DNA from 4 places in the Massilia sp. TWP1-3-3 genome. Region 2 is predicted to be linked to each of the others. Evidence: predicted binding sites of a transcription regulator. Region 2 holds the regulator's gene; each other region holds the start of a gene.
The links. Region 2 encodes LexA, which represses DNA repair genes until DNA is damaged. Its sites were predicted from a motif close to ACTGTATNNNNATACAGT; they were not measured.

Region 1 (4,210 bases), on a different contig from region 2:
CCACCAGCGGCGAGATTTCTTCGGGCACCTGGCGCGCATCGATGGGCGACAGGTCGTCCGGGCGGCGCGCGCGGATGCGTTCTTGCAGCTGCGCCAGTGGCGACAGGCCGCGCGCCAGCGCAAACCAGACCAGGGCCAGCACGATCGGCAGGATGATGAACTGGGGCAGGATCACGCCCTTGATGATTTCATTGGCCAGCAGCGCGCGCTTGTCGAGCGTTTCGGCCACCTGCACCAGCGCCGTATGCGGTTCCTCGCCGCGCGCCGCCAGCGGGCCCAGGTTCACGTACGAAAACGCGATGCGCACCGGCGTGCCGTGCATGACATCATTGCGAAAGTGGACGCGCCCGCTGCGGTAGTGCTCGGGACTGGCCGGCTGCGGCAGATCGCGGTCGCCGTCGATGTGGGCCGCGTCCGGGCCGGCGATCTGGAAGTAGACATTGTCGACGTCGTCGGCGCGCAGGATGTCGCGCGCGCTGCCGGGCAGGCGCGAGCGGACCTTGCCGTCGACTTCCTTGACCTGCTGGGCCAGCACCGTGACGCTGTCTTCCAGCGCATGGTCGAAAGGCTGGTTGGCGATCGACTTGGCCACCAGATAAGTGATAGCGATACTCATGGGCCACAGCAGCAGCAGGGGCGCGAGCATCCAGTCGAGGATTTCGCCAAACAGCGAATGCTGCATGTCTTCGTCCGGCTCGGTATTGGGCGGCACGTACAGCACCGTATCCGGCGCCAGCGCGGTGGCCTGGGTCAGGCCGGCATCGCGGTCATCCACTGTTACGGCGCTGCGTCGTCGACGGCTGCGGGCGCGAATTTTTCGAGGCAGTAGCCCAGACCGCGCACGGTGGCGATGCGCACGCCGCCCACTTCGATTTTTTTGCGCAGCCGGTGCACATAGACTTCGATGGCGTTGTTCGATACTTCCTCGCCCCATTCGCACAAATGGTCGACCAGCTGTTCCTTGGAGACCAGGCGCCCGGCGCGCGCCAGCAAAATCTCAAGCAGGCCCAGTTCACGCGCCGACAGGTCCAGCATCTGCTCGTTGATGTAGGCGCTGCGCCCGACCTGGTCGTACGTGAGCGGGCCATGGCGCACCACGGCCGGGCCGCCGCCGGCGCCGCGCCGGGTCAGGGCGCGCACCCGCGCTTCCAGTTCCGACAGCGCGAACGGCTTGGCCATGTAGTCGTCGGCGCCCAGGTCCAGGCCATTGACGCGCTGCTCGATCGAGTCGGCCGCCGTCAAGATCAGGACCGGCAGCAGCGAGGCGCGCGCCCGTAGGCGCCGCAACACTTCCAGGCCCGAGAGCCGGGGCAAGCCCAGGTCGAGGATTAGCAGATCGAACTCCTGGGTCGACAAAGCGGTGTCGGCTTCCTCGCCATTGCTGACGCAATCGATGGCGTAGCCCGACTGACGCAAGGAGCGCGTCAGTCCGTCGGCAAGCACGCTATCATCTTCGGCAAGTAAAATACGCATCCGTGGGCACCTGTTTTGATTTGCGCCTATTGTGTTTCATTTGGGGCAAGGCCGGGTAATTTTTTAAAATTGTCTGCACGTTAGGCTTGCCAAAACTACTGTACGCTTGTACAGTACCTGTTGTGATGTACCTGTGGCGCCACCCCGCCCTTCTTCAGACTGAAAGAAAATTATGGACGACAAGAAAACCGTATTGAACGCTGCAGAAAAGGGCAAGGCGCTGGCCGCCGCCCTGGCGCAGATTGAAAAGCAGTTTGGCAAGGGCTCCGTCATGCGTATGGACGGCAACGCCCCGGTGGAAGAAGTCCAGGTTGTCTCGACCGGTTCGCTCGGTCTGGACATCGCGCTGGGCGTGGGCGGCTTGCCGCGCGGGCGCGTGGTGGAAATCTACGGTCCCGAATCGTCGGGCAAAACCACGCTCACGCTGCAGACCATCGCGCAAATGCAAAAGCTGGGCGGCACCTGCGCCTTTATCGACGCCGAGCACGCGCTGGACGTGGGCTATGCGAAAAAGCTGGGCATCAACCTGTCGGACCTGCTCATTTCGCAGCCTGACACGGGCGAGCAGGCACTGGAAATTTGCGATGCGCTGGTGCGTTCGGGCAGCGTCGACCTGATCGTCATCGACTCCGTAGCCGCGCTCACCCCGCGCGCCGAGATCGAAGGCGACATGGGCGATTCGCTGCCAGGGTTGCAGGCACGCCTGATGTCCCAGGCACTGCGCAAGCTGACCGGTTCCATTAACCGCACCAACACGCTGGTCATTTTCATCAACCAGATCCGCATGAAAATTGGCGTCATGTTCGGCAGCCCGGAAACCACCACCGGCGGCAATGCGCTCAAGTTTTACGCGTCGGTACGCCTGGACATTCGCCGCACCGGTTCCATCAAGTCGGGCGACGAAGTGATCGGCAACGAAACCAAGGTCAAGGTCGTCAAGAACAAGATCGCGCCACCGTTCAAGGAAGCGCACTTTGACATCCTGTACGGCGCAGGCACCTCGCGCGAGGGCGAAATCCTCGACCTGGGCGCCGACAACAAGATCGTCGAAAAGTCCGGTTCCTGGTACAGCTACAACGGCGAACGCATCGGCCAGGGCAAGGACAATGCGCGTATCTACCTCAAGGAGCGGCCGGAATTGGCGCGCGAGATCGAGAACAAGGTCCGTGCCGCGCTCGGCGTACGCGAACTGCCGCCTCTCCCAGGCGAAGAGCCGGCGGTCGCGGCCAAGGCGCCCAAGCTGAAAGCTGTCGCCGAGTAATCGGGCGTCGTTGCTGATGGCCCGGCCCCAACTGAGCCTGAAAGGCCGTGCCCTGCGTTTTTTATCGATGCGGGAGCACAGCCGGCTGGAACTGGGGCGCAAGCTGTCCAAGTATGCGCAAGAGGGCGACGACGTCGCCGCTCTGCTCGACTTTCTGGAAAAAAACAACTGGCTGTCGCAAGAGCGGTTCTCCGAATCGCTGATCCACCGGCGCGCCCATCGTTTCGGCAACAGCCGCATCATGGCCGAGCTGCAGAGTCATGGCGTAGGTGGTGTAGCCTTGCAGAAATTAAAGGCGGGTTTGAGCGACAGCGAAACGGGCAGGGCATGCGAAGTGTGGCAGCGCAAGTTCGGTACGGTCGCTACCGATCCTGCCGAGCGCAACAAGCAAGTGCGCTTCCTGATGCAGCGCGGATTTTCCCAGAAAGCGGTGCGCGCCGCCATGAAGGGCGAAGTCGACGACGACTTCTTTGAATAGGTAAATGCAAGACGGAAAAGCGGAGCGCATTCTGCCATGTTTGCAAGCTCGCACTGCATACTCCTCGCTGGCGGAGTGCGCTACGCTTTTCCGCCCTGCGCGGCTCGGGATATGTTGGAGAGACTTCTTATCACAGCCTTGACGCATACCAGGCGACTCCTTGACTTTCCACACTCGCGTTCTACATTTGATTGTCTCTGTAGTTGGGCGGTGACTGTGTCTCGTATCCCTATTACATTAACACCACTCGACAGGCGTTCCATGCTCTACCGGCTCTACTCGTCCATCGGCAATACCCGCGGCTTGAAAGACTATCTCGGCTATTTCGAGATCGATCTCGACGGCTACTTTACGCGCTACCTGGAAATTAACGGCAATGGTTTAGCGTATCGCTACACGCGCGACCATCCGGCTGATGAGTTCGGTGGGCTACCCGCAGGCGTGTGGGATGAATCAGAAGCGGCCCATCCGGAAGCCGGCACGTTCGTCCCGCTGACTGCAGCGTTATTTGCGGCAGTATGGGCGCGCACGCGTTGCGCCAACGTCAGGTCTGTGTCCGCAAGCTAAGCCAGGCGTTTATCGCCTCGCGTTGCAGGCAAGAGACAGCGGTGCGGCGACAGGCGACTTTTCGTCCGTGGCATGTTTCACATGGCTCGCGCCGAAGCAGGAGACTCACTTCTATCGCGTCTTGTAATAAACTGCGTGTTCGCTTGCCGGTTTACGTGTGCGAGTCAACCAATCACGGATTCCCACATGTCCGAACACACGCACGATTTTTTGAACTGGCCGTTCTCTGACGCTACCAACACGGTAACCTTCTCTACAGCCAAAGTAGTGCACGATGGCTTTCCGGTGCTACGCGTGTCGCATGATCGCGATGGCGGTTGGCAGTTTCTCGATGCCACGACGTACGAGCCAGGGGAGTGCATCCTGCTTTGTCTGGGATGCATCCTCGAGCGCGACGCGACGTTGGGGCAGGTCAGCGATCTGCTTCCAGG
Region 2 (4,210 bases):
TTATTTTCCAGCGCCGAGCGACAGCGTGGCCGATGCAGCCACGCTTGCCAAGGTCAACGCCGGCATGCGCGCCGCGGGCCTGGAGCGCGTGGTTGTCAAAGGCTTGAAGGGGAGTGCCTTCGACCAGGTCTATCAGGCCGATGCCGCCCACCCGGGCATCGCGCAAAAGCAGCCGCCTGGCGCCGCATTTGCCATCGAAACAGCGCACACCGATTGCGAGAGCCGCCTGTTCATGCCGTTCGACCAGCAGATTTTCGACAATGGCGGAAAACTGATCGCCAGCGTGCAGCTCGGCGCAAAGCAGGCGCTGGCCGACATGAAGCGGCGCTACGGAGCGGACAATGATGGCGCTGCAGGATTTGATAGCGTGGCGATTGCCGCCAATGCCGGCGTGATCTGCGGGCTGGTGGAAGCGGCGCGCCATCCCAAGCCAGCGGCTGCGCCCGACGCGCTGCTGTATGGCATGGCGCCGGGCGCGCTGTCAAAGCAGCAGAGCGCGGCCGAGATGCTGCTCGCAATTCGCGCCGCGCGCCGCAACTACCGGCCCTGAGAAAGAGGTGCGGCTGATGGCCGACGCTGTGAAAGGTGCAGGCTCGCGCATGCCTGTACCGTTCGGCAGCGCGCTGCGGCGCCGGATGATGCGCGTCAATGGCGAAGCGGATTGAACTGAAAGCGCAAAACCGGTTTATCATCTTGGCTTGATCCTACTGCGCAAGACTGCTAACACATGAAGAAAACCCTGTTCTGCCTGACCCTGTTGCTGTGCGGCGCGGCGCAAGCCGATGACCTGTCGAGCGCGAACGCGCTCTTTGCCAAGAAGGATTATCCGCAAGCCTTGCAGTTATTTACCAAGGCCGCCAACGCCGGCAACGCCGAAGCACAGTTGCACGTTGGCGAAATGTATCTATACGGCGACGCCGGCAGCGTGGACCTGGTCAAGGCCGAGTCATGGTTCAAGAAGTCGGCCGCGAAGGGCAACAAGACGGCGCTTGCCGCGCTGGAGATGATGACGCGGCGCGAAGCCCACAAAGAAGAGATCGCTTACTGGATGTCGAAGTACGACGGTGCTGACTTAAAGTCAGGCAAGTACCGTTGTCCGGTGCCGCGGATCCCGGCCATGTCGAAAGTGAACGATGAAATTGCCGCCGTCGCCGCCAAAGTCCAGGCCTGGCAGCTGTGCTACAACGGCTTTGTTGAAAACATCAACGCCGCCACGCCCCTAACCAAGCGCATCCCTGCCGACATTGCCGACCTGCTCACCAAAGACGAAATGGCCACCGCCACCACGCACCTCGAAGGCGTGCAGGCGCGCATCGTCGAAGAAGCCCGCATCGCCTCCAAATTGCTGCTGGCCGACTACGCCGTCTGGCGCGACGCCACCGACGCCTACGTTGCCGAGCACAACCGCATGGTCAAGTAGCCACAGTCAAACAACATCTACCCCGGGGTAGATTGCGGGAATGGTTGCTGTTAGTGCCAGCTGCGCATCAGGCCGACGGCCAGGCCTTCGAGCGCGAAGTCGTCGGTTTCAGGGTCGACGCGGATGACCTTGAAATCGGGATTTTCGGGCAGCAGTTCAATAATGCCGTTGGTTTTCTTGTAGCGCTTGACGGTGACGTCTTCGCCGATCCGGGCAACGACAATCTGGCCGTTCTTGGCCGTATCGACCTTTTTTACGGCCAGCAAGTCGCCGTCCATGATGCCGGCGTCGCGCATCGACCACCCCCGTACCTTGAGCAAAAAGTCAGGCTTGGACGAGAACATCGCCGGGTCGACACTGTAAGTGGCTTCCACATGCTCCTGCGCCAAGATGGGCGAGCCGGCAGCGACGCGCCCGACCAGCGGCAGCGACATCATCAGCGAGGCCGGCACCAGCGGGATCACGTCCAGGCTGGCGCCGATCAGGCGGATGCCGCGCGACGTGCCCGGTGAAATTTCGATCGCACCCTTGCGCGCAAGCGCTTGCAGATGCTCCTCGGCCGCATTGGCCGACTTGAAGCCAAGTTCGTTGGCAATCTCGGCGCGGGTCGGTGGAAAGCCCGTGTTGTCGATCGCGTCCTTGATCAGGTTGAGGATTTGTTCTTGACGTGGTGTGAGCTTGATCATCGGTATAAGAGACTGTTTGTATAAACAGACTGTATTTTTGTACAGTATTTCGCTCAGCGCAAGTATTAAATGCGGTTTTGCCTGAATTATTTGCACTTTGACGTGTCAATTTCAGCGAATGAAGAAGATTTCATCAGCGAAGTAGCCCTTGCAGGCGGCCTCACGCGATCAGAGATCGGCTTTGCCGGCGGCCATGCCAGGCTGCCCAAGCCGACTTCTTGACCACGATTTCATCCCCGGACTTTGAGGGAGCAACAAGGGCATTGCCAGCCGGCGCCATCTCGCGCTATAATTGCCGGCTTTCCCTTCCCACACTCGTCTTGACGCCGAGGTGGGCATCTGTTTAAACGTCCCTAAGGAGTTATGCATGCGTCATTATGAAATCGTCTTTATCGTCCACCCGGACCAAAGCGAGCAAGTCCCGGCGATGATCGAACGCTACAAAGCCAGCGTATCCACGCGCGGTGGTTCCATTCACCGTGTTGAAGATTGGGGTCGTCGTCAGATGGCTTACTCGATCAACAAGCTGCCAAAAGCGCACTACATCTGCATGAACATCGAATGCGACAACGAGACGCTGGTTGATCTTGAGACCGCGTTCAAATTCAATGATGCGGTGCTGCGTCACCTCACCGTTCGCATGAAGAAGGCTGAAACCACGCCATCGCCGATGATGAAATCGGTACAACGTGAAGACGCAGCCAAGAGCCACCGCTCGGAAGCTCCGGCTCCTGCCGCAGCAGCTCCAGCCCCAGCTCAAGCAGCAGCGTAATTTTTTGTTTGAAAGTCCTGAACGCGAATTGATGCCACCTCGGTGAATCAACTCCAGTTCGTAGCCCTGATTGGCGAGCGCGATGTGTTGCGCTACACCCCGGCCGGCGTGCCCATCGTGTCCGCCACCCTGATGCACAGTTCGCAGCAGGTCGAAGCAGGGGTGCCCAGGCTGACCGAGTTTGAAATTGCCGCTGTTGCAGCGGGCGAGATTTCAGGCAGGTTCAGCCAGGCCGAATTAGGCGCAGCGCACCAGTTCACGGGATTTTTGGCAAAGAAGAACCGCAGCAGCAAAAGCCTGGTGTTTCACATCATTGATTTCTGTGCCGCCGCTTAAGCGACGATACATTTTAAATACAGGAGCCTCAAATGGCATTCGGTAAAAAATTCGACAAGAACAAGCTCAAGCTTAAAGAAAAACGCAAACAACAGAACCCACTGTTCAAGCGTAAGAAATTCTGCCGCTTCACGGCAGCGAACGTAGAACAGGTCGACTACAAAGACGTCGACACGCTGAAAGACTTCGTCCAGGAAAATGGCAAAATCATGCCAGCACGCCTGACCGGTACCAAGGCGCACTACCAGCGCCAGGTTGACACCGCAATCAAGCGCGCCCGCTACCTCGCGTTGCTGCCATACACCGATCTGCACCACGCTTAAGCGCTGGCAGATAAAGGAGAACTCATATGCAAATCATTCTGTTAGAAAAAGTTGTTAACGTCGGCAATCTGGGCGACGTCGTCAAAGTCAAAGACGGTTACGCACGTAACTTCCTGATCCCGCAACGCATGGCTCGTCGTGCTACCGCTTCGGCAGTGGCAGAATTCGAAGTTAAGCGCGCTGAACTGGAAAAAGCTGCCGCTGCAAAGCTGGCCGTTTCCCAGGCTGAAGGCGAAAAGCTGTCGGGCATGACCATCGCTATCGCTCAAAAAGCGGGCGTCGATGGCCGTCTGTTCGGTTCGGTCACCAACTTCGACATCGCTGAAGCGCTAACAAAGGCTGGTTTCGCGGTTGAAAAGGCACAAGTACGCATGCCTACCGGCCCATTGAAGACGACCGGCGAGCACGCTGTTGCTGTCGCTCTGCACACCGACGTGGTTGTTGAAATCACGATCGCTGTTACCGGCGAAGCTGCTTAAAGCACGAAGCGCCATCAAGCAGCAACATGCTGCTGCATTACAAAAAAAGCCGGGTTTCCCGGCTTTTTTTACGTCGAATTCTCCCCAATTATGTCAGGTGGTTGACCCTAAGCAGGTATAATTCGCGCCATGAACGCACCATCCGATCCGCAAGTCGACGCTCTTCGCATTCCGCCGCATTCCATTGAAGCAGA
Region 3 (4,210 bases), on a different contig from region 2:
TAATTTCGGCCAAAAAAATTTCGCGCGAACCATAGCCGGACGCCAGGCGCGCCAACTGTTCCACGTCGGCGCAGCGCACCGTGGCGTCGTCATGCAAGCGCTCCAGGTGCGGCAGATACCAGTTCTTGACCAATTCGATGTCGGCCGGCCAGCGCAGTCCGGGTGCGCGCAACGCTTTGTAGAGCGCCACGAAAGGCAGCCAGTCGCCGCTGCTTTTGGATGGCGCGGCAAAATCTTCGACCGCGCGCACCGGCTCGGGCGCCTCGCCGACCGCATCGAGCAAGCGCGTGGCCGTCGCCGCACCTATGCCGGGAATCAATTGCACCACGCGAAAACCCGCCATGCGCCCGCTGGGATTCTGGGCAAAGCGCAACACCGCCAGCACATCCTTGATGTGCGATGCTTCCAGGAACTTGAGGCCGCCGAACTTGACGAAGGGAACGTTACGGCGCATCAGTTCCAGTTCCAGTGCGGCGCTGTGGCTGGCCGCGCGAAACAAGACCGCCTGCTGCGTCAGCGCCATGCCCGCTTCGCGTTGTTCCAGGATCCGGTTGCAGACCCAGCGCGCCTGCTCGGCTTCGTCGGGGATCAGCACCAGTTGCGGGCGCACCGTGGAGGTCTTGTCGGTCCACAAGGTCTTGGCGTGGCGCTCGAGGGCGGCGGCGATCAGCGCGTTTGACGCGTCCAGGATTGGCTGCGTGGAGCGGTAGTTGCGCTCGAGCGTGACGATGCGCGCCGGCTGCGCGAACTGCTTGGGGAAGTCGAGTATGTTACGCACCGTGGCGCCGCGGAAGGAATAAATCGACTGGGCGTCGTCGCCCACCACCATCACCCCCTGCCCGCCCGGCTTCATGCCCACCAAAATGGCCGCCTGCAAGCGGTTGGTGTCCTGGTATTCGTCCACCAGCACATGGTCGAACAGGGCGCCGATCTCCGGACCGAGCTCGGGATCGGCGGCCATCTCGGCCCAGAACAGCAGCAGGTCGTCATAGTCGAGCACGTTTTGCTCTTGCTTGGCGTCGACATAGGCGCCGAACAGGTTTTTCAGCTCTGGCTCCCATTCGCTACACCACGGGAAAGTACTCTGCAACACCAGGGCCAGTGGTTCCTGACTGTTGACCGCGCGCGAATAGATCGACAGGCATGTGCCTTTCAGGGGGAAGCGCTTCTGGGTTGTGGTCAGGCCGATCTCGTGGCGCACCATGCCCATCAAGTCTTCCGAGTCGCCGCGATCGTGAATGGTAAACGCGTCGTCCAGGCCAATGCGCCCGGCATAGTCGCGCAGCAGGCGCGCGCCAATGCTGTGGAAGGTGCCGGCCCACGGCAAACGCGTGGGCGCCTGGCCGGCGCCGAGCGCGAAGACGCGCTGCAGCACGCTGCCGGCGCGATTGGTCATTTCGGTGGCGGCGCGACGCGAAAACGTCAGCAGCAAGATGCGCTGGGGATCGGCGCCGCTCAGGATCAGGCGCGCCACCCGGTGCGCCAGCGTACTGGTTTTGCCCGAGCCGGCGCCCGCGATCACCAGCAAGGGCCGCGCGGTACCGTCGGCGGCGCCGATGTCGTGCTCGACAGCGGCGCGCTGCGCATCATTGAGGCTGGCGAAGGGATCGAGCGGGGCGGCGTCGACGGAAGCGGTGGGCATGGCGGGCAATCGGGCAAGAAAGAATACAACTGTACATTTACACAGTAGTCAAAAGCAAGGATAATAAAGAATGCGTACTGGCTTGTGCGCCGGGGGTGCCCCGCGGTGGTAAGCGGAAACTTGCCAGTCGATTAGCTTTTCAACGCTAAGTAGCCGTTTCTTAAGGGCTTTTTCAGATATCCACAATCGCTGTGGATAACTTTGTGGATAACCGCCCCTTGACAGCGCGCAAGCCTGCAACGATGCGGGTTTCAACAAAATGCCCGTTCAAAAGGCAAAATTTTATGCGTTTAAAATCAATGACTTGCAAAGTCAAGCTTGAACGGCCGAAAAAATATTAGGACATTTCCTACAAGACCCTTTTGTGCATAACCAGGCCTGGGCAGGCGGCTCAACCCCGCGCAAATCAATGCTGCTTTAACAACACCGTGTGCGCGGCGGCGCGCATGCGCAGCACTGCCGCACGCCGGTGCGATCCGACGCGGCGCAGGGACGCATGTGACAATTTCGTTGCAGATAATGTTGTTGCGTTAGCCACACGTGCGCAACTCAATGATAACTTTCAGCGCTGCGCTGCATCGGTTCGAGCAAGACGCGCGCAATCACAACCGCGTCGATATCGTTTGCCTTCAGATATTCGATGGCGGACACGGTATTGCTGCTTTCCTGCATGGAGATCGCCTGATTGACGATGGTGCGCCGGCGCATGTCCTGGCGCGTGTAGTCGGCGCGCTCGCGAGGAGCGCCGCCGCTGTCTTGCTGATGCTTGAGAGTCATTGCCGATCCTTGCTCGTGACTGTAACGGTCCACACGCACCGCATTGCTGCCCTGGATTGCTGCCCTGGATTGCTGCCCTGGAAGTATCCGCCAAACCATGATAATGTCAATGTCAGCTTCCTATCGAAGCGGCAATAAGTCCCGATCCTTTCTAGTTGGAATTGAACGTCACCCGCCCCCGCGCGCGCCTAGAATAGGTGTTCACTCCACTCCAACGGCGAGGCTAGCATGGCAATTCCAACTGATCCCATCCTCAATCCCGGCGACGAAGCAGCGCCCGGCACCCCAGGCGCGGCCGAAGACATTTGCGACCAGTGCAGCGGCAGCGGCAAGCAGGCCGGCGGAGCGCCGTGTCCCGAATGCGGGGGCACCGGGCGCGTAATGCGCGGCATCGGCGGCGGCTAGTTGCACATGGGGTCAGTTCCCCCATTACGACACGGCCTCGACCGTAGCCCGGGTTACGGTCGAGGCCGTGTCGTAATGGGGGAACTGACCCCGGCGGAGATTTGGTGCATGACTATTTTTCGCGGCGTCTCTGGCAGTATGGGCGCGGCGCCCGTTGGCGCGGTCGTGACGATGCTGGCAATTATGCTACCGTCCGTGAACTGCGCGCCGTGCGCGCGTTCAAACGGGGAATGGCTCCGGTGAGTGTACCGCTGCTGTCCTTGCAAGTCGTGTAATCGGTTTAACACCCAATTGGAGAAAAATAATGAGCTATGGTGCTTTTTCAGGTAATCCCAAAACCATGTGGCTGTCCGACCGCGGCGACGACCGCGACATGCAAGTGATCGAAGATTTCTGGTATCTCGACCAGGACGGGCGCCGCTGGGATGTTCCGGCCGGCACCGTCATCAATGGCGCCAGCATTCCGCGCACGCTATGGTCGTCCGTGGGTAGCCCGTACACCGGCAACTACCGGCGCGCAGCGCTCGTGCATGACGCCGCCGTCGGCCGCGAAGGCGTGCTGCGCGCCGAATCCGACGCCATGTTTTACTTTGCTTGCCTTGCAGGCGGTTGTTCGCAGCTGCAGGCCAAGATGCTCTACGCAGGCGTGCGCCTGGGAGCTTGGGCCAGCAATACGCACCTGTTGTCCATGGAAGCGGCGAGCGCAGTGCCGGACGCCACCCGCCTGCCCGGCGAGCAGACGCCGCGCGAACTGGAAATTCGCGCCCGTTATACGCTCATCGCCAATCAGCTCAAGGCCACCGGAAACGACTTTGCCGAGGTCGAGCAAGTGGTCGACCGTAACCTCGGCCGCGCCCACTGAGCAGGCCGGGGCTGGCAAGGGGTCGGGCAAAAAGGCATACTGGTGCATTGTCCTTGTCGGGACGCTTGATCTCTGAGAAAACCATGCCTGGAACATCTATGCTCGAACTGATCAGTGAACACGCCTGCTTTGGCGGTGTCCAGCGCTTTTATCGCCACGCATCAAGCGCGATCGGGCTGCCGATGCGTTTTTCGGTGTTCATCCCGCCTTCAACAGGTCCCGGTGCATTGCCGGCGCTGTTTTACCTGGCCGGCCTGACCTGCAACGAAGAAACCTTTATGACCAAGGCCGGCGCCCAGCGCGTGGCCGCGCGCAAAGGCTTGATGCTGATCGCGCCCGACACCAGCCCGCGCGGCGCTGGCATCGAAGGCGAAACGGCAGCGTGGGACTTTGGCGCCGGCGCTGGGTTTTACCTTGACGCCACCGAGCAACCGTGGGGCCGCCACTACCGCATGGACAGCTACATCACGGAGCTGCACGCGCTGGTCGTGGCCGAGCTGAACGCCGATGCCGCGCGCATCGGC
Region 4 (4,210 bases), on a different contig from region 2:
GCTGGTCTTCGTCGCTACCGCCGGGCTCGGGAAACAGCGAATCGCTGGGCGGCGCCATTGGCTGCACTTGCGGCGCTTCGAGCGTGAGGCCAATCACGTGCGCCACCAGCTCCACCTTGGACAGGCGCTCCTTGAGCAGACGCACCAAGTGTTCGTCGCGCCAGGTCGGCTCGGCCAGCGCGATTTCGATGATGGTGGGCGCGCGCGCCACCTTGCCCCGTTCGTGCTCGAGCTGCAGCACGATGCGTTCGACGGCGAACTGGTGCGCGCACAACCAGCCCGTCATTTGCAGCAGCAGGCGGTGCGCGCCGAACAAGAGCGCCTCAGCGTTCTCGACGCGGTCGAACAATTCGAGCTTGGCGCTGAAAGTGGTGGGCGCCTCGATCCAGTCGAACAGTTCGGGCGTCTTGCCGTAAGCGGCGTCGAGCAGGTCGAGCAAGGGCCGGCCGCAGCGGCGCTGCAAGCCCGGGCGCGGCAGGCGCCGCATGTCGCCCAGCGTAAAGCAGCCGATGCCATCGAACCAGGCGCCAAAGGCGCGTCCGGGCGGGGGCAAGGCGCTGGGCAGATGGTCCAGGCGCCTGGACAGCGAAGCCATGCCCAGCACCCGCCCGGCGCTGGCGCGCGCCAGCAACCAGGCGCCGCGCGCAGTGGGCGCGCAACCGAGCGCGCACGAAAAGCCGAGCGCGCGCAAATTGGCGCGGATGCGCCGGCACAGCGCGCGGATGCCGCCGAACAGGGACAGGCTGGCACCGATATCCATCAGCAGCGTGGATTCTTCGGCCTGGGCCACTAGCGGCGTGTACTGCAACAGCGCCATGGCAACGTCGTGCAGCGCTTGCGCCTCGCGCTCCAGCGTGCGCTCGTGCAGGCGGGCCTCGGGGTGAAGCATCAGCACGCCGCCGCGGCGCATGCCCGGCAGCACGCCGGCGGCGCGCGCGGCCGGGGACAGCGCCAGCACGCGCTCCTGCTCGAGCACCACGCTGCCGTTGTCAGATGACCAGTTCGGGCTGAACACTTCGAGCGGGAGCTGGGGCAGATGGAGAGCGATCCAGAGGCGCATGGCGCTGCAGTAAAGAAGGAGTGAGTGGCAGGAACAGCGGCGCGTCGCGCTGCGGTCCCCGGCGCTTGATGAAGCCGATGTCAAGGCCGCCGGCGGCCGGACGCAGCGACAGGCGCAGCGGCGCAGGCGACGAATCCTGGGCCGCGGCCAGCGGGCGCAGCATGAAGAACAGTGTTTCGGCGCTTTGCGCGGCCAGGTGCAGGCGGCGCAGCGTTTCGCCGCGCGCGTGGCTTTGCCAGAACAGCAGCGCGCCGCAACTGCCGCTGCGCAGCACCTGTTCGGCGGCCCACAACGCGTCGGCGCTGCGGCTGCTGCGAATCCAGATCAGTTGCGACGGCGCCAGGCCCATGGCGGCCAGCGCCAGTGCCTGCGGCGCGTGCGGCGGCTGCAGCAGCACGATGCGGCGCTGCGCCACTTTTAGCAGGGCTGGACGCAGCAGGCGCAACTCGCCAATCCCGCATTGCTGGGGCAGCAGGTCGATCAGGGTGCCGGTGGGCCAGCCGCCGCCCGGCAACTGGGACGACAGCGTGGGATGGCCGGTGTCGATGCAGCGTGCATGGCTGTGCGCCAGTTGCGACGCGCGCCAAAGGGAGGGATGCAAACTCTCCGGCGAGGGGATAGAATCAGGACGGCTCATGGTGGTCAATTTGGAAAGTACTGTATAGATGTACAGTACTATCTGAGCCGGGTTTTTGCAAGGTCAAACGTGTAACAGGTGAAATTTTAGCGAGGAGATGTCGGCCACCCGGTCTCTTGGTGAACGATGGTAGCGCCATTCATAACGTGGGAAAATATGATTACAAAAATATGATTACAAAAATATGATTACAAAAAGAACGATTGCGTATGTCGTCATCGGCTGGTGCCTGACCATATTTGTTTATGGCTTTGCCACCTTTCCCGACGCCCCCTGGAAGGCATGCGGCGATGGGCACTTTTGCGGAAAAATGAAGCAGGCCCATTCTTTCAGCGAATACCAGGCATTCACCCGGTGGGAAACCGCGCTGTTTGTATCCTGGCCCTTTGGCATAGCCTGCGTGGTCTGGCTGCGGCGCGCGAAAAAAACCGACTAGCAGTTCAACGGGCGAGCTCACGGCCAAGCCACTTGCGCAGGCCCAGGCCAACAAACAGTGCGGCCAGCGCCAGCAATGCCGCCAGCTCCACGCGCACCTCCTGCAGCGACGCGCCCATCTGGTTGGTCGCGATCAACCCCTGGATCCCGGCCGTCGATGGAAGCAGCCAGCGCAAGGCTTGCAGCGCCTCGGGCAAGGCGCTGGACGGCCACGCCAGGCCCGACAGGAAGACGATCGGCATCGAGGTGGCGATCAGCAGTTGCACGCTGCGCTCGCGGGTGCGGAAAAACAGGCCAAGATACATGCCCAGCGCGGCCACGCAGTAGGCAAAAGCGAGCGTGAGCACCGCCGCGCCAAGCCAGTTCCCCCCGCGCGGATAACCCTGCCACCAGAACACGAAACCGAAAAAATACAGCGCATTGAGAATGACCACCAGCGCAAAGGCATTGAGCGCGCCGAAGTAGGATGCACTGCCCCCCTTGTACGGAAAGGTCCTGGCATCGGACCAGGTACCAAACAGCAGCCCGATCCCCAGCAGGAAGGTCTGCTGCATCACCAGCACCACCACGCCGGGCACGATGTACGACGCATAGCCCTCGGCCACGTTAAACATCGGCAGCGATTCAGTTGCCAAGGGCTGGCGTTGCGACTCCACCTGCGCGGCCGTCGGCGCGCCGGCACCCAGGCGCTTGATTTCTATGCCGGCCGACAGCGTGCCGACCACTTCGGCGAGCGCGTTCAAGGCCACCTTGTTGAGCATCGGGTAGGCGCCATGGCCGGCCACCTCCACTTCCGGCTGCTGGCCGGCGAGCACCTTGCCGCTGAAGTCGCGCGGGATGATCAGTGCGCCGGCCGCGTCTCCCTGCCATAGCAGCGCCTGCGCCGCTTGCGCCCCGGGGCTGACCGCCACCACGGTGATGCCCGGATGGGCGTCGGCATAGCGGATCAACTGGCGCGACAAGGCTGAATTGTCCTGGTCGACGACGGCAATCGGCACGCCCTGCACCGTCTCGGTATTGTAAGGAAGCGGATAAAAGAACGAATACACAATCCCTGAAATGAAGAACAGCAGCAAGGCCGCCTTGTCCCGCAACAGTGATGTCCAGGTGATGCAAAACGCCGACCAGCTCTCCTGCAGCGCGCTCATGTCTGCCCCCAGCTCTCGGGCTGCTGCACGCGCCTGGCAAGGCGCAAGTAACCAAGAGCGCCAAAGCCGAGCGTGAACAGCAGCAGCACGCCCAACTGGCCCATGCTGTAGCGCAGCGGTGCGCCGGCCAGCCAGGTATTGTTCAACAGGTGGGTGAAATGGGACAGCGGCAGCGCCTCTGCCCACAGGCGCGCGGCAAACGGCATCGACATGCTGGGAAAGCCCTGGCCGGTGAACGCAAACGCGGGCGCCGTCACAAAGGCGCACACCGACAAGGCGGTGCGCAGCGACGGTGCGAACGCCACGAAAAACAGGCCCATCGCCAGGTAGGCGGTGATCAGCAGCAGCGTGCCGGCGATAATGGCCACGGCGCTGCCCATCACCGGCCAGCCGCGCACGGCGCCAAACAGGATCGCCACCAGCATCGCCTGCAGCACAAAGGCGGCGAAGGCAATCGCCAGCTTGCCCAGGATGGCAGGAGCGAGCTTGCCGTCGGCGGCCGCCAGCCAAGCGGGCACCGACCCGGCGCGCAGTTCGCGTCCGACCGCCGTGACCGCGCCCAACGTCACGAATATATGCAGCAGGCTAAATACCACCGGCAGCGCCAGCGCCATCTCGTAGCTGCCGCTGTCATTGAACAGGGTCGCGGTGCGGGTGCGGATCGGCTCGAACTGCGCCCTCGCCTGCTGCAGCGCCATGCCGCGCTTGGCGCGACCCTGCAGCTCGATCCCGGCCGACAGCGTGGCCACCACGGTGCGCACGTCGCGCGTCATGCTGCCGGTATAGGAGGGAAATTGCGCGTTATAAGCCCACTGCAGCTTGACGGCGCGCCCGAGCGACACATCGGCCTGCAGGCCGGCCGGAATCGATACCACGCCGTAGGCGCCGCGCTCGCGGATCAGGCGCATCGCCTCGCTCTCGCCGCTGGCG

Region 1: the regulator LexA is predicted to act here: its motif matches at 1,571-1,588, upstream of recA (recombinase RecA).
Region 3: the regulator LexA is predicted to act here: its motif matches at 1,671-1,688, upstream of ACP7D4_RS04380 (ATP-dependent helicase).
Region 4: the regulator LexA is predicted to act here: its motif matches at 1,717-1,734, upstream of imuA (translesion DNA synthesis-associated protein ImuA).

The regions. Positions count from the first base shown of each region.
Region 1 is NZ_JAFCWX010000007.1:700-4,909, reverse strand. Features, by position in the region: gene ACP7D4_RS08470 (sensor histidine kinase N-terminal domain-containing protein) at 1-775, opposite strand, end outside; gene ACP7D4_RS08465 (response regulator) at 778-1,473, opposite strand; gene recA (recombinase RecA) at 1,646-2,734, shown strand; gene recX (recombination regulator RecX) at 2,751-3,212, shown strand; gene ACP7D4_RS08450 (hypothetical protein) at 3,474-3,779, shown strand; gene ACP7D4_RS08445 (DUF4262 domain-containing protein) at 3,966-4,210, shown strand, end outside.
Region 2 is NZ_JAFCWX010000013.1:37,759-41,968, reverse strand. Features, by position in the region: gene ACP7D4_RS14895 (hypothetical protein) at 1-550, shown strand, start outside; gene ACP7D4_RS14890 (tetratricopeptide repeat protein) at 728-1,420, shown strand; gene lexA (transcriptional repressor LexA) at 1,471-2,106, opposite strand; gene rpsF (30S ribosomal protein S6) at 2,474-2,878, shown strand; gene priB (primosomal replication protein N) at 2,921-3,214, shown strand; gene rpsR (30S ribosomal protein S18) at 3,247-3,537, shown strand; gene rplI (50S ribosomal protein L9) at 3,564-4,016, shown strand; gene ACP7D4_RS14860 (replicative DNA helicase) at 4,146-4,210, shown strand, end outside.
Region 3 is NZ_JAFCWX010000003.1:246,105-250,314, forward strand. Features, by position in the region: gene ACP7D4_RS04380 (ATP-dependent helicase) at 1-1,642, opposite strand, end outside; gene ACP7D4_RS04385 (hypothetical protein) at 2,192-2,419, opposite strand; gene ACP7D4_RS04390 (hypothetical protein) at 2,648-2,824, shown strand; gene ACP7D4_RS04395 (DUF1353 domain-containing protein) at 3,129-3,686, shown strand; gene fghA (S-formylglutathione hydrolase) at 3,785-4,210, shown strand, end outside.
Region 4 is NZ_JAFCWX010000058.1:3,874-8,083, forward strand. Features, by position in the region: gene ACP7D4_RS26990 (Y-family DNA polymerase) at 1-1,060, opposite strand, end outside; gene imuA (translesion DNA synthesis-associated protein ImuA) at 990-1,697, opposite strand; gene ACP7D4_RS27000 (ABC transporter permease) at 2,138-3,280, opposite strand; gene ACP7D4_RS27005 (ABC transporter permease) at 3,277-4,210, opposite strand, start outside.